DNA from 2 places in the Paenibacillus sp. O199 genome. Region 1 is predicted to be linked to the other one. Evidence: riboswitches for the same ligand, from Rfam matches in the RefSeq annotation. Region 1 holds a riboswitch; the other holds the start of a gene.
The links. A riboswitch is a leader RNA that binds a small molecule or an ion and turns the genes downstream of it on or off. The one in region 1 is predicted to bind thiamine pyrophosphate.
Positions count from the first base shown of each region.

Region 1 (7,722 bases):
GTTCTGTACAGCTGCCTTGCAGCAGTTGTACTGCTGATGATCTTTCCTTTTACCAACCAGATCTGGTCGGCATTTCTGATCATTCTGTTACTCGGGCTTGCACTATCGGGCGTGTTCTCCATTGCCCTCGTCTTCGCCAGCAAAATGCTGCCTGGAACAGAAGAATCAACGCCCAGCATCCTGATTGCATCAGGTGGTGTTGGTGGTGCCATTCTACCTTTGGTTACAGGCTGGAGTTTGGACCATCTGGAAGTTAACCAGTCGGCGTGGATGCTTGCCATTTTTGCAGTTGGTCTGCTGATTATCAGCGTGATCGCGTATCAATGGCAGCGCAGGCATACTGTGAGTTCAGCATCGTAATATCTACCGAACAGAAGATAAATTAAATTCAATGAATCATAGCTGGTAAAAAGATAGGCTTCGTAGCGTGAATGCTACGAGGTCTTTTTTGATTTGAAAATAACAATTACTTCTTTATCTTAGTTCAGTGGACGATTGCCCAGGAAATACTTTCAGATGCTCTAAATCGGAACTAACGTTATTTAGGTTGTAGGGACTACACTCCCTTTATCCTTAATGAATTTACCGAATACATATCGAACGAGTGGTCCCAGAATAATAATTTGGTAAGGAAGCGCCAGGCTGAAATTACGAGCAATCGTATGAAGATACGTACTTAGTACGGATGCTCCATTTAACTGATTCGCAAGATAAGCGGAAATCATTCCGTACAAGGACATGATCAGAACCATTCCAATGACCATGAAAAATGACATAGCCAGCACGCCCAGGATTTTGTTGGACTTGTCAAAAGGTAAGGAAAATGCAATTTTTCTCGCTACAGGTCCGACAATAAAGGACTCCACCAGAAATGCAATGACAAAGCACAATATGAACTGAAGCAGTATTTCAAGCGCGGACATCTTGCTCAATAACCCATTGTGCCATAAATTGAAGGCCATCATGACGATGACCATTCCTGTGCACATCATCATTCCAAAAATAATCTGTTCTTTCTTCGTTGTTGGCAATTCTCTCATCCTCTCTGTTTACCTTCGTAATTATAGAGATGACGAACCCCTCCTCATAAGTGAACATTCTGTGAACAATTATAATTTTTCCAAATTAAAATCCTATTTGACAACCTCGTAGTACAGCCCTATGATATCCCTTAAAATGGTAGAAAAGATTTACTGCATATAAGGAGGATTTGGATTATGAGTTTTCAAAAGCGCATTGACCACGTCGGCATTGCCGTTCGTGATCTAGAGACCACGCTACGTTTCTATACGGAGATTGTTGGTCTTGAATTGAAAGACCGGGTAACCCACACCAACGGTGTCATTCAGCTCGCCTTTCTCGGCTTCAACGGAAGCGATGAGACCGAGATTGAGTTGATTCAGGGATACAGCGACAAGCTGCCTTCCGAAGGTACGGTGCATCATTTTGCTATCCATGTCGATGACCTTGAGGCTGAGTACAACCGCATTAAGGCAACTGAGGCCGAGTTTATTGATGGAGAGATGATTACACTGCCTAACGGTTACCGTTATTTCTTCATCTATGGACCCGAGAAGGAATGGATTGAGTTCTTCCAGCGCTAAGAATTGGAGCTGATTTAATGAACATTTTAATTACCGGCGCAGCCGGAAAAATTGGACGTGACTTGTCCCAACACTTGTCAGAAGCATTTCACCTGCGACTAACGGATTTGAATATCGACAGACTGCATACGTATCAAGGGACAAGCCATGAGATCATGACACTTGATGTGACAGATCCCGAAGCCTGTCAGCACGCTTGCGAAGGCATGGATGTGGTTGTACATCTGGCGGGAGATCCTTCCCCGCATGCCGGATTCTATGAATCGTTGTTGGACATCAATATCAAGGGTACGTTTAATGTATTCCGTGCAGCTAAAGACCAGGGTGTACGAAGAGTCATTCTGGCAAGCAGTGCACAGACGATTGAGGGGTATCCCATTGATGCTCAAGTCTATCCGGATATGCCGACACGCCCACGGAATTTGTACGGGGTTAGCAAATGTTTTGGTGAATCGCTCGCTTCCTATTTTGCATATACCGAAGGTTTACAAAGTGTAGCAATACGTATAGGTGCATATGATGATTTCCAACCGGATGGACCCGCGCTGGAGGCAAGGGATATGAGCGCGTATCTTAGTCCGGCTGACTTGTGTGATTTGATGTTCAAAGCAATTACAACTACAGATCTGGAGCCCTTCACCATACTGCATGGGATCTCGAATAATCGGTTTAAACGATTGAATCTGGAAACCACTCAGAAACAGGTAGGCTATGACCCGAAATCCGATGCTTTTGCACTCAGTCAGATTTCCTTATATGATTCGCCACGATAATTGTTGAAAATCACACATCTAGAGAGGTCGTTATACGCATGTATAATGGCCTCTTTGATTCATTCATACGTGCCCCTATCCAGTTCCTGACTGGACATGCGTAGGCCTCTGGCCTATAATTACACCTAGTAATGCCCGTAACTTCATAGTTTCCCAGGGGAGTCGGAATAGGCCGGCTGAGAGTGTATCCCACCAAGATACTGACCCTTAGACCTGATCTGGATCATGCCAGCGTAGGAATCGGAGTATATCGAATTGGCCCAGCCTCTTTGCTGAGTGCCACATCTCTAACGCCTGCACGCGTCCCGGATTAACGGGGCGCTTTTTTAATGTTCTTTTATATAGCCAGAGAGCTAAAAAAAGTGACGTCATCCGGATCATAGCTGGTATAAATCTGTCGATTTATGCAAGAAGCTTGGATATGAAGCCAAGGAGTACCCCGCGCCACTGGCCGGACAACATGAAGGAGAGAAATGAAGATGAGATGGCGTAAAATGATGGGCCTAATGCTCTTGTGCGTACTACTCGTGGCTGTGGCCGCATGTGGCGGCAAAGAAGCTGCACCTTCAGGAGAAAATGGCAGCAGCAACACCGAAAACAGCAATGAAGGTGACAACGCAGCCCTCAAGGACATTAAAGTGGTGCTGGACTGGACACCAAATACGAATCATACCGGCCTGTATGCGGCTGTAGATCAAGGTTTTTACAAAGCTGAAGGCTTAAATGTCGAGATTGTACAACCAGGTGCCGGAGGCGCGGATACAATGGTGGCTTCGAACGAAGTGCCTTTTGGCGTAAGTTATCAGGAGAGTGTGACCCAGGCCCGCACACAGGGCGTACCGCTCGTGTCCATTGCTGCAGTCATTCAGCATAACACGTCCGGATTTGCCGCTCCGGTGGACCGGAACATCAAATCCCCCAAAGATTTTGAAGGTAAAACCTATGGTGGCTGGGGCTCTCCGGTGGAAGAAGCTGTGATGCAGTCCATTATGGAAGGCGAAGGCGCCGATGTATCCAAAGTAAAAAATATTAGCATGGGCGATGCAGACTTCTTCACCGCTGTGAAACGCGATATCGACTTTGCCTGGATCTTCTACGCGTGGACGGGCATTGAAGCCGAACTGCGCGGGGAACCGATCGACATGTTATATGTGAAAGATTATTCCGATTCACTGGACTACTACACACCTGTACTCGTTACCAATGAAAAGACGATTCAGAACGATCCCGAGCTGGTTAAAGCGTTCTTGAAAGCGACTTCCGAAGGATATCAATACGCGATTGAACATCCCGAAGACGCTGCCAACATTCTGATCAAGGCCGTACCGGATCTGGATAAGGATCTTGTACTCGCAAGCCAGAAGTGGCTGAGTCCAAAATATCAGGATGACGCACCACGCTGGGGTGAGCAAAAGCAGGAAGTATGGCAGAACTACACGGATTGGATGTTTAGCAAAAAACTGCTCGATGAGCAGGTAGATGTATCCAAAGCATATACAAACGAGTTCTTACCCCAATAAAATTATCCATATAAAACGAACTTAGTATTTACACGATGACGAAGAGGACAGAAATAACGTGAAAAAGCGAAGCGTTCGCCTAAAAGCTTTCTGAAAGAAAGCTCCTTCGGAAGCATATGCTATCACCGGATTTTCCCTTTGGAGAAGGGAATCAAAAAAATCTGGGGATAACAGCGATTGGAAGGTTATTCTGTCATCGAAGTGGCAAGTGTAACAGTCATTAGTTCATTTTATATATTTCGAAAGGAAAAGTGATCTCTCATGGCAAGCACACTACTTAGCATTCAAGTCATTCCCAAAACGCCAAATGGCGAAAATTCCTATCCTTATGTTGATCGTGCGATTGAAGTCATTCAGCAGTCTGGCTTGAAATATCAGGTTAATCCACTGGATACTACGATGGAGGGAGAACTGGAGGAACTGCTGGAGGTTGTCCGCAAAATGCACGAAGTTCTCGTGGAAGCCGGCAGTCCGAGCATCATCTCACAGATCAAGATCGCCCATAGCCCAAGTGGCTTCAGCATGGACACCCTGACGGAGAAATATCGCTAATGCATGCCTATTGGAAAAGCGTATGGCCGCCCTTTGTGGCGGTTATTCTCTTTATAGCGATATGGCAGGGAGCTGTCTCCCTGTTCCATATTGAGAAATGGATGCTGCCTGCGCCTTCGGACATCGCCCATGAAGCAGCCTCCCAGGCCGAGCGACTTGGCATGCATGCATGGGCAACAATCCAGCTGACATTGATAGGATTTGCAGCAGGTACGCTCGTGGGATTACTGATTGCGATGGTGCTGCATTTGATTCCATTTTTGAAATCTGCACTCTATCCATTACTTATTCTTAGTCAAAATATACCGACCATTGCGCTTGCTCCGCTCTTGCTGATCTGGTTCGGATTTGGGCTGCTGCCCAAACTGATTACCATCATCCTGGTCTGCTTCTTCCCGGTGGCTGTAGCTGCCATGGACGGATTGACCCGCACCGATGCGGCCATGATGAACTATATGCGCATGGCTGGTGCAAAACGCGGCCAAATTTTCTGGAAACTCGAACTTCCACATGCATTGCCCTCGGTGTTTTCGGGGATTAAAATTGCCGCTACGTACAGCGTCATGGGTGCGATTATCGCCGAATGGATCGGTGCAGATAAGGGCATCGGCTATTATATGATGCTGCAAAAATCAGCCTATCGGACGGATCGTCTGTTCGTGGCAATCATGATTATTGTGGCATTGAGTCTGCTGCTCTTCCTGCTCATTGCGCTACTGGAAAAGCTGCTCGTACGCTGGCGTCCACAAAAGCGATAACTTTGAAATATGCACCATATAAAGGTTAGGAAGTGATGACAAGATGACACCCGAACACAACGAGCGGGTAGCTGCTGCGCCGGATGAAGGTGCAACCACTCCAACGAGTAGCGGAAGTCCTGAGTATGAAACCGTGGCCTTACCTGCACATCATTCATCACCAGCGTTGGAAGTATTAGACGTGAATGCTTCGTTCCGAGAGCGACGCAGCACATTGCCCGTTCTGGATGGTCTGTCCCTGACCGTGGAACAAGGAGAATTCGTAGCCATCGTCGGTCCTTCCGGCTGCGGTAAAAGCACCCTGTTTCACATCATCGGCGGTCTGCTGAAACCTCAGGAGGGCCAAATCCTGATGAATGGTCAGGATGTTACCGGACAACGCGGCAAGATTAGTTATATGCCACAGCAGCCTGCACTATTTCCATGGCGTACCATCGAGGACAATGTGCTGCTTGCAGGTGAAGTGTCTGCGGACGCACCACCCCGAGCAGAAGCTCTTGCAGATGCCCGGAAGTGGCTGAGCAGTGTCGGACTGGCTGGGTTCGAACAAGCCTATCCGCATATGTTATCGGGCGGCATGCAGCAGCGGGTTGCCTTTCTGCGCGCCCTGCTCAGTCCGCAGGAGCTGATGCTGCTAGACGAGCCTTTTAGTGCGCTGGATGCACTGACCCGTAGCGACATGCAGCGCTGGCTGCTCGATATCTGGGAACAGAACCGCCGCTCGGTGCTGTTCATTACGCATAATATCGAGGAAGCATTATTGCTTGCGGACCGTATCTATGTTTTATCAAATCGGCCTGCGGCTGTACTTCACGAGGTCGATGTTCCCTTTGATCGTCCACGTCGCGAAGCGATCACGGAGGAATCTGCTTTTCTTGAACGGAAACGGCAGATTTCCCAGTGGATGAGAGAAGAACAGCAGAAAACCCGCCTATCTAAATAGTGCGGGTTTTTGAGTTATTTTTTCCCTAAAATGGGTGATCCAAGACAAACTATCCTGCGTATCATTGGTAAAAGACAAAAAGGAGGGGTCAATCCATGCAATCAACCGCTTTTGCACCCTTGATCGATGCCCATCTTCACCTGGACAAATATACACCTGAAGAACAACGTGAGATGCTGCATTCCTTCCCATCCCAGCAGGTTGAGGCTGTCATCGCCGTTTCCATGAATCTGGCTTCTGCCCAGAGTAACCTAGAAGTAGCTTCCCAATACCCTCGTACCGTATATCCGGCCTTTGGGTTCCATCCCGAGCAGCCCCTGCCGTCCCTGGCAGAGCAGGATCTATTTATCAAATGGATCGAAAAGCATATGGGACAAGCCACAGCGATTGGGGAAGTTGGATTGCCTTATTACAACCGACAGGAAGCCGAACAGGCAGGACAGTACTTTGATCAGAGCGGCTATATCGATCTGTTGGAGCGATTTATCCAGCTAGCGAAACGGCACGGTAAACCGATTGTGCTGCACGCTGTATACGAGGATGCCGATATCGCCTGTGACCTGCTGGAGCAATATCAACATCGCCGGGCACATTTTCACTGGTTCAAAGGTTCCAAGGGGACCGTCCAGCGAATGGCTGACAACGGATACTTCGTCTCATTTACACCTGATATCATATACGAAGAGGAAATTCGCGAATTAGCTCGCCAGTATCCTTCCGAGCAGGTTATGGCAGAGACTGATGGACCTTGGCCTTTCGAGGGACCTTTCCAGGGAAGAATGACGCATCCAGCCATGACCAGACAGGTCATTCAAGCGTGGAGTGAAGTGACCGGTATGGGAACGGAGCGGGCTGCGCGTCTCTTTTATCAGAATACGAAACGCTTCTACGATCTTCCTTAGTTCCGAATTGGCATCTATTCATGTGCTGGTTCCTAAATAGATATAGTATGCAAAAAAGAAGTCAGTCGGCATCTGCCGAACTGACTTCTTTTGAATTTACACTTAACGTTTCAAGAATCCTTTGCCTTCAAGGAATGGCTTCATCTGTAGACGTACCGGTTCTGTGAGGCGTTTCGCCATCATTTCGGACCACGGTGTAGAACGTTCCCCTTGAGTGCGCTCCTTCATGTATGCAGCAGTCGTTTCGTCATAGCTCTCGACACCTTTGAGGGTCTGCTCGGCGTTATAGCGGCCATGGTGTAAGACCGCATCCAGTGGTAGACGCGGACGAATACCCGTATCCTGATCAGCAACACCAATGCACATCCCATATACTGGATAGACGCCGTCGGGCAAACCCAATACTTCGCTCACTTCCTCAATACGGTTGCGCAGCCCGCCAATATATACAATTCCGAAACCTAGTGACTCTGCTGCAAGCGCAGCATTTTGCGATGCGAGTGCAACATCAATGGTGGCCACCATAAAATTTTCAGTGGAGTCCTCATAGGATTCCTTTTCAGGCAAATGACGCTTGGCAGCATCACTCAGGCGATAAAGGTCAGCACACCATACGAGAAACACAGGGCATTCATTGACGTAAGACTGATTGCCTGCCAATTCAGCCAAT
Region 1 is NZ_LGRP01000013.1:69,872-77,593, forward strand. It holds gene A6049_RS19355 (MFS transporter) at 1-360, shown strand, start outside; gene A6049_RS19360 (DUF2798 domain-containing protein) at 543-1,031, opposite strand; gene A6049_RS19365 (VOC family protein) at 1,218-1,604, shown strand; gene A6049_RS19370 (NAD-dependent epimerase/dehydratase family protein) at 1,622-2,377, shown strand; TPP riboswitch at 2,523-2,635, shown strand; gene A6049_RS19375 (ABC transporter substrate-binding protein) at 2,857-3,897, shown strand; gene A6049_RS19380 (thiamine-binding protein) at 4,159-4,449, shown strand; gene A6049_RS19385 (ABC transporter permease) at 4,449-5,207, shown strand; gene A6049_RS19390 (ABC transporter ATP-binding protein) at 5,251-6,150, shown strand; gene A6049_RS19395 (TatD family hydrolase) at 6,246-7,052, shown strand; gene nfsA (oxygen-insensitive NADPH nitroreductase) at 7,155-7,722, opposite strand, start outside.

Region 2 (7,722 bases), on a different contig from region 1:
GTTCACCTCTAGAAAGGGCCCGATGGCCGAGGTCGTAGGTGAGGCCTGGGGTGCGGTGTGGGCCTGGAACAATCAGGGGGAACGTACGTTTACCGGGGACTTCGAATTATATGATGAACGAAGTCTGGATCCTGAGAATGTACAAGTAGATCTATATATCGCTGTTCGGCAGGAAAAATAAGAAAAAAGTGATTATGATCATTTCTTAATTCCAATTGCACCGTTTCGATCTATATCTTGCCAATCGAATACCGCTCGCGGGATTTACGCAAAATGATGTGAGGCTGTCAGGTTTTCCTGGCGGCTTTTTGGCATTCCGCCTTTGTCTGTCCGTTCAAAATTGCTCTAATATGCACCCGACAACCGACCATGGTACCAAGTTAGCTAGCTTGCGTCGTACCTATACAACCAGACAATATGTCTTAATTTCGACACAATTGGCATTCCCAAAACTGGGTCTATTCACTTAACGACCGCTTCTATCCTCCCATACAAAACCTCACATATGCGGTCCTTTCCTCCTGAATTTACTTAAAAACGTTTACATCTCCTGAATACGGGGTAAAATCACTACAATCCAATTGGAATTACACCTTAAATTGCCTGTTTCGTCTAACAAGTCACATATACCTATTTGCGTAACAGAGACGATAACCCGTCGGAATACATAACCTATTAATAATCACATATGCATATTCGAAAATGCATTAAAGGAGGAACCAAGATGATCCGCATGCCTATTCAGCAAATGATCCCGTACCACCACCAATACCCGCGCAACACGGCGACCACTGCTCCCAAAAAGGAGAATGAGAACACTCAGGGTCTATCCTTTCATGAAATTTTGCAACAAAAAATGGCTAAAAAGAATGCTGCGCCTTCTATGCGATAAATGAAATGATGAGCGAAATTAGAATTGCTTACGTGGTTTGCACCGTTCCTCTGCGAAGTTGTGGATGAACGGTTATTCGCGTTTTCATGATAAATGTTGCTACCTCAATTATTTTAAATATGTACAGTCTATTGTCACAATCTCTATAATGGGTTAAAAATCTTCGAACTTATATGAGACATAATCCATTTCAGGGGGATAGTATGATGATGACCATTGGCTGTTTTCACGCTCACTATTCTAATATTGCACTAACTGAAGAAGCACTCGCTCCTTATGAGGTTGAACTTGTACATTATGTCGATCCGGGTCTGGATCGCCTCAAACATGATGATGATTTCAGCGAAGCAGTTACGCATGAGAAAGTATCACAGACGCTGCAATGGATCGCCCACTGTCATGCAGATGCCATCCTCGTCACCTGTACCCTGTTTGCAGCCGTACTTGAGCAGGAGGCACAGCATGTTCCCGTGCCCGTGATTGGAATTGATGATCCATTACTTCAGGAAATACAGCAGAATCCTGGCGAGTATATCCTAGCGTTTACCAACCCCGCAACGATTGAAGGAACGATGGCGCGGGTGAATCTGGCTTTGCAGCAAGATGATAAGGATGAGCAGCGAAACGGGATCGAAGCAGTATTGATCCCGGGCACATTCGAGTTAATTATGCGAGGCGATAAGGAAAGTTATCTTGCAGCAGTGAGCACCGGATTACAGCAACTTGCTGAGCAGTATCCAGATAGCACTGTCGTAGCCGCTCAACTGTCGATGGCTCCCGCAGCAGCACGGGTCACATCAGATACAGGCATGGCGATCTATAGCCCGCTGGCATCGCTAGCGGCTTATTTGGAGAAGAAGTTGAGCTTGAAGCGGTGTTGAGTGTTGAACTCATGAAGCAAAATAAAAAGACTCTCGAATGAGAGACTTTCGAATGGTATAATTATTTTGTACAGCCAATTTGTGGTGGGAAATAGGTTGCCTCCGGTGGGAGGTGATCCTATGAACTTCTCTTTCAACGACGTAATCGTGTTCGCAATGTTAATTATTGCGCTCCTGACATACATCGACCGTAAAAAGAAGTGACCCGCCACAGGTTGACGGCCTGACGGGTCACTTCGTCTGAATTATGCTGCACTCGGAGGAATACCTACCGCAAATGCTGTGCAGGAGTAGCCATTGGCCTGGCTACTCTTATTTGTTTTTACTTATATTCATTTTATTAAACATCTGCGAGACAATCAACCTACAACTGATAAAATATGTTGTGTCGTTATCCTTGTCCTTCGAAGTTAAGTGTGCGCACCGCATACCAAGTAAGAGGCCGTTCCTCTCCCAATCACGGAGAGGAACGGCTTTTCACCATGTCAGGCCGCCCAGATTGCGCTGTAACGACGCCTAAGAGCGAGTCCGGTATTCCTCAGCCTTTTCCTGCATGCCCGCAGCCACGGCCTCATTTTCGGACAAACCTTTGTCTGCGGCAAAGGTACGAATATCCTGCGTAATGCGCATGCTGCAAAATTTCGGACCGCACATGGAGCAGAAATGGGCTTCCTTAGCCCCTTCTGCCGGCAACGTCTCATCATGGTAGGACAGCGCACGTTCCGGGTCCAGTGACAGGTTGAACTGATCCCTCCAGCGGAACTCAAACCGTGCCTTGGACAGCGCATCGTCCCGCCGCTGGGCACGTGGGTGACCTTTCGCCAGATCAGCGGCATGAGCAGCGATCTTGTAGGCGATAACGCCTTCCCGCACATCATCCTTATTGGGCAGGCCCAGATGTTCTTTTGGCGTAACATAACAGAGCATCGACGTGCCGAACCAGCCGATCATCGCCGCCCCAATCGCCGAGGTAATATGGTCATATCCTGGGGCGATATCGGTCGTCAGCGGCCCCAGCGTATAGAACGGCGCCTCCTTGCAAATCTCCATTTGCAGATCGACATTCTCCTTGATCTTGTGCATCGGCACATGTCCCGGACCTTCAATCATCACCTGCACATCATGCTTCCAGGCGATTTGTGTTAGTTCACCAAGCGTAGCCAGTTCCGCCATCTGGGCTTCATCATTAGCATCGTAGATGCTTCCTGGACGCAGTCCGTCTCCGAGTGAGAACGCCACGTCATACCTTTTCATAATCTCGCAGATTTCTTCAAAATGGGTATACAAAAAATTCTCCTGATGATGCGCAAGGCACCATGCTGCCATGATGGACCCGCCCCGTGACACAATGCCCGTCATACGTTTGGCGGTCAGCGGAATATATCGCAGCAGCACACCTGCATGGATCGTAAAATAGTCCACACCCTGCTCTGCCTGTTCTATGAGCGTGTCACGATACAACTCCCATGTCAGTGCTTCTGCTTCGCCATTGACCTTCTCCAGCGCCTGATAGAGCGGTACTGTTCCAATCGGTACAGGTGAATTGCGGATGATCCATTCGCGGGTCGTATGAATGTCCTTGCCTGTGGAAAGATCCATCACCGTATCCGATCCCCAGCGTACGGCCCAAGTCATCTTCTCCACCTCCTCCTCGATGGAGGAGGATACCGCAGAGTTTCCGATGTTCGCATTGATCTTCACATGAAAATGACGCCCGATCAGCATCGGCTCACTCTCTGGGTGATTAATATTCGACGGCAGGATGGCCCTTCCACTCGCTAGCTCCTGCCGCACAAACTCTGGCTCCACACCCTCACGAATAGCGGCGAACTCCATCTCCGGCGTGATCATTCCCTGCCGTGCATAATGCATCTGAGTCACACTGCGCCCTGCCTGTCCACGTAATGGTTTAGCACGCAAGCCCGGATACTTCTCGGCTCCAGTTCGCTTCCCTCCTGGTTTCAATCCGTTATCCTCCGGTTTGACCGTTCTTCCCTGGTAGGCTTCAACATCTTCACGCTCCGTAATCCAGCGGGTGCGCAGCGCTGGCAGCCCTGCCCGGATATCGGCATGAAATCCAGGATCGGTCATTGGTCCGCTCGTATCGTAAACACGCAGCGGTTCGTTATGCTCCACTCCTTGGGGAGTATTGGTGTCATGAAGGGCAATTTCGCGCTCCGGTACAGCAATGTCCGGTCGTGAGCCATGAATGTATACTTTGCGGCTGCCCGGGAAGGGCTGAACCCGTCCTGCCGTACCTTTTTCCTTTGCCAACTGCTGATCCTGCTTGTCCTGTCCCATCGTTCGGTTTCCTGTACTCATCGCTCTTGTCTCCTCCTCATTGATGTTTGCCTGGATTGAAATGCTTGCTCACGGCTCCAAACCATCCACAACATAGAAAAAGGAAGAGCGACCATACCACACAAAATAGGGACATACACTTCAATTAATACAGACAGTCGAAGCAGAAGGCTTACACCCAATGCTCGCCAATGGCACCCAGCCCTTTATCCAAAAGCAGATCTGACACCAGCTTCCGCCTGTTTACTGTATAAAAAAAGCCGGTTCCCAAGGGAACCGGCTTATGTCCATCACCAATAACACACCTCACTCAGGCTCCATAACGGAGTCCATCCATAGGTCACATTATATGGTGTTCGTGGTCGTATCGCCGATTACTTCCCTACGCTGGTATGATCCAGATCAGGTGCAAAGGGTCCAGAATCTCATGCGATTCCGTCTCAGTCCGGACAATTCGGACTCCCCCAGTAACGTTAACAAGTTGCAGCATCTCAGCCGCAGATTATTCAATTATGCTGACCCCGTTGGGCCGTCCATTACAGAGTAGCGCAACCGGATCATAAAAACAACCTTTAATTTCCAGAGCATAAAATCAGGATAACATCAGTCCCATCTGTGTAGCTGCTTCCTTCAGCACAGGTGCGTATTCATGCAACGTCTCCTGCGAAAGGCGACTAACAGGCCCGGATACCGACAGAGCAGCAGCAATGTTGCCTTTCCGATCCATGATGGGTACAGATACAGCCGCGGCTCCCGGTTCACGCTCCTCATAACTTGTTGCGTAGCCGTATTCCAGAATGTCTTTCATCTGGGCCAAATATACTTTGGGATCGATAAATACGGGCCATTCCGGTCCATTCATCAGATCTTCGCGGTCCTCTTCGGTGGCAAAAGCCATCAGCACTTTACTGGATGCTCCCACAGATAACGGAAGTCTGACGCCCACCGGAGCTACACGACGAATCGCCTGATCACTCTGTACGGCTTGAATTCGAATCCGCTCACTGCCATCACGCAGATATAAACTCACGGTTTCGCCCAGTCGATCTCTCAGCCGCTCCATCGCAGGAAGGAGCAAAATGGCAGGATCATCGCTGCGAGACATATGGGCAGACAGTTCCCAGATACGTATGCCGAGTCGATACTTCTCGGTTGCTGCATCCCGGATCACAAACCCCTTGTCCTCCAAAGTAGCCATCAGACGATGGACTGTACTTTTGTGCAGACCGATCTGGCTCGCAATTTCCGTGAGCCCCAGATCACTGCGGGTTGTAAAACACAATAATATATCCAGCGCCCGTTCTACAGCCCGGACGGTTAACTTTCGGTCTTCCATGGCAAGTTGCCCTCCTCATGTTTCATCACATGAAACTTGGTTACATAAATTATATGAGAAACGGTCTCATCTGTAAACCAAAAAGCGCCATTTGGAATAGGGATATTTGTAAATATTTTCTTTTTATAAATTAGAATCCCCTGCAATTTGCACCCTAAGGAAATGTTACCCATATATCTTCAAAACTATATAACAATTGCGTAACAAATGGCCTCAATCAATTGACTTTGACTATATTGGAACATACGATAAAGATATATTAAATTAAGATTTTGCTTCATATGTAGTCAGAAAAATCATTTATCCGCTCTGTTCGTCTCGTTGTTATCTTCATTTGATTTTTAAAGGAGGGGCAATCATGTATCCGACATCCCAGAGCGAAGCCCCGCTGCAAACGAAAGTGTCAGATCTGCCTTCTTCGTTATCACCGAGGCTGATCCGGTTCAAACATATTGTCGTGGCGTTGTTGCTCTCCGTTGTATTTTTTCTGCTCTTTTGTTTCATTGCACTACACGGTTATATTGCTTGGGTATTATCCAATCCAACTGTAGCGCCTGTATTCTCCAATCCCATGCAGGCGAAGAACATGAAGTATCAAGACATCACGTTCCCGGCAGCAGACGGCAGTCGAACGATGCAGGGTTGGTATATTCCGGCTGATGATAATGCAAACAAAACCATCATATTCAGCCATGGATATGGTGCGAATCGTGAAGAGACCTGGGTACCGATGTATGATCTGGCCCATTATGCTCACCAACTTGGCTTCAATGTGGTGATGTTCGATTACGGTTTCGCTTCACAGGTGAACAAAGCTGTCGCCACAGGTGGCAAAGCCGAGTCCCAACAGCTGCTTGGTGCTATCCAGTTTGCGAAGCAGCGTGGAGCTCAGGAGCTTGTCGTATGGGGGTTCTCCATGGGTGCAGGTACAGCCCTGCAGACTGGGCTAATTACCAAAGATGTGGATGCTATGATTCTGGACAGCACGTTCCTGCTTGAGCCGGATACGCTGTATCACAACATCCATAATCAGATTGATCTTCCGCGGCAGCCTACGCTGGAGATTATGAACCTGCTGTTCCCGATTCTGAACGGGACCGGATTGCAGCAAATTCCGTATCAAGAAGTGAAAAAAGAAGATTATCCTTTCCCGATTTTCTTCATCCATGGTACCGAGGATGAGAAAGCTCCTTACCCGATTGCGGAGCTGCTTGCCGGTAACCAAACCAATCCGAATTCCGATGAATGGATTGTGGACGGTGCGCATCATGAGCTGATCTTCCGGGAGCATCCGAAGGAATATCTGCGCCGTGTCTCCACATTCCTGAGTCATGTGACCAAGACGAGCAGCGATGATGTGGAAAATACGAATAACGGAGAATCGTGAAAATCCGGTAATTCAAGAGCCCCTAGGGGCTCTTTTTTTTGTGTATACATAGGACAACATGCCTGAAGAATATACTTTTGGGATGTAATTAAAGACAGCTCTACCTTGTACAATACAAAATTGAGCGAACCGGGGAAGCAATTCGTTTCTGCTACTGGATCTGAATTCAAATTCATCTGAACGGAGGTATACCGCTTATGAATTGGTATGGATATGGGCATCTGCTGCCTCTGCGGGTACTCGAAGAAGTCCGTTTCTGGAAAGAGCAAGAGAAGGAACATACGATTGTCATTCGTGCCTTGGTTCCTGATCTTGAACCCTCATATGTCAAATGGCTTGCGGAATGGGAAGCGATTTTTGAGAATAGCGAACGAGTCGCGAATCAGCTGTTGAAGCAAATACTGCCGGGAACCCAACCGCCTGCTCCTTACATCATCCGCTGTATTGAACAGCTCGTGGCTGCGGCCTGCACACAATCGCGTGAGTTCATTAGACAGCTGTACGTCCTGCTGGAGCAAAGTACTGCTGTTCAGCAGGTGCCGATTGCCAAAGTGGTTATTCTGCATTTCATACGTGAATCGGAGTATTTCCTGGGGGTACTTGAAACGCTGAAACAATCTGGAGCTTTGCGAGATTTGGTGTCTGATCCATCTTTTTCACTGGACCATATTCTTCAAACCTCGGAACAACCGGCTGATCCCAACGTACACGTTGCTTCAACGCCCGTGTCTGAACAGCCCTATCGTGAAGCTGTAGAAGAATCGTCCAATGCTGCGGGAAAAATCAATAACTCCACTCCAGCGGTACAGGCACAATCTTCAGCGACTGCTGTAAAGACTCCCAATACAAATGCCGAGGGTACAACCAGCTCTTCAGCAGCGCCAGTCAAAGAGAAACCTGTACCTATTGGCGGACACACACTGCC
Region 2 is NZ_LGRP01000046.1:4,399-12,120, reverse strand. It holds gene A6049_RS29745 (zinc ribbon domain-containing protein) at 1-181, shown strand, start outside; gene A6049_RS33485 (hypothetical protein) at 725-892, shown strand; gene A6049_RS29740 (aspartate/glutamate racemase family protein) at 1,096-1,773, shown strand; gene thiC (phosphomethylpyrimidine synthase ThiC) at 2,290-4,074, opposite strand; TPP riboswitch at 4,437-4,550, opposite strand; gene A6049_RS29730 (IclR family transcriptional regulator) at 4,667-5,410, opposite strand; gene A6049_RS29725 (alpha/beta hydrolase) at 5,769-6,797, shown strand; gene A6049_RS29720 (Fe-Mn family superoxide dismutase) at 6,995-7,722, shown strand, end outside.
Region 2: another riboswitch for thiamine pyrophosphate. It lies ahead of thiC (phosphomethylpyrimidine synthase ThiC); the one in region 1 lies ahead of A6049_RS19375 (ABC transporter substrate-binding protein).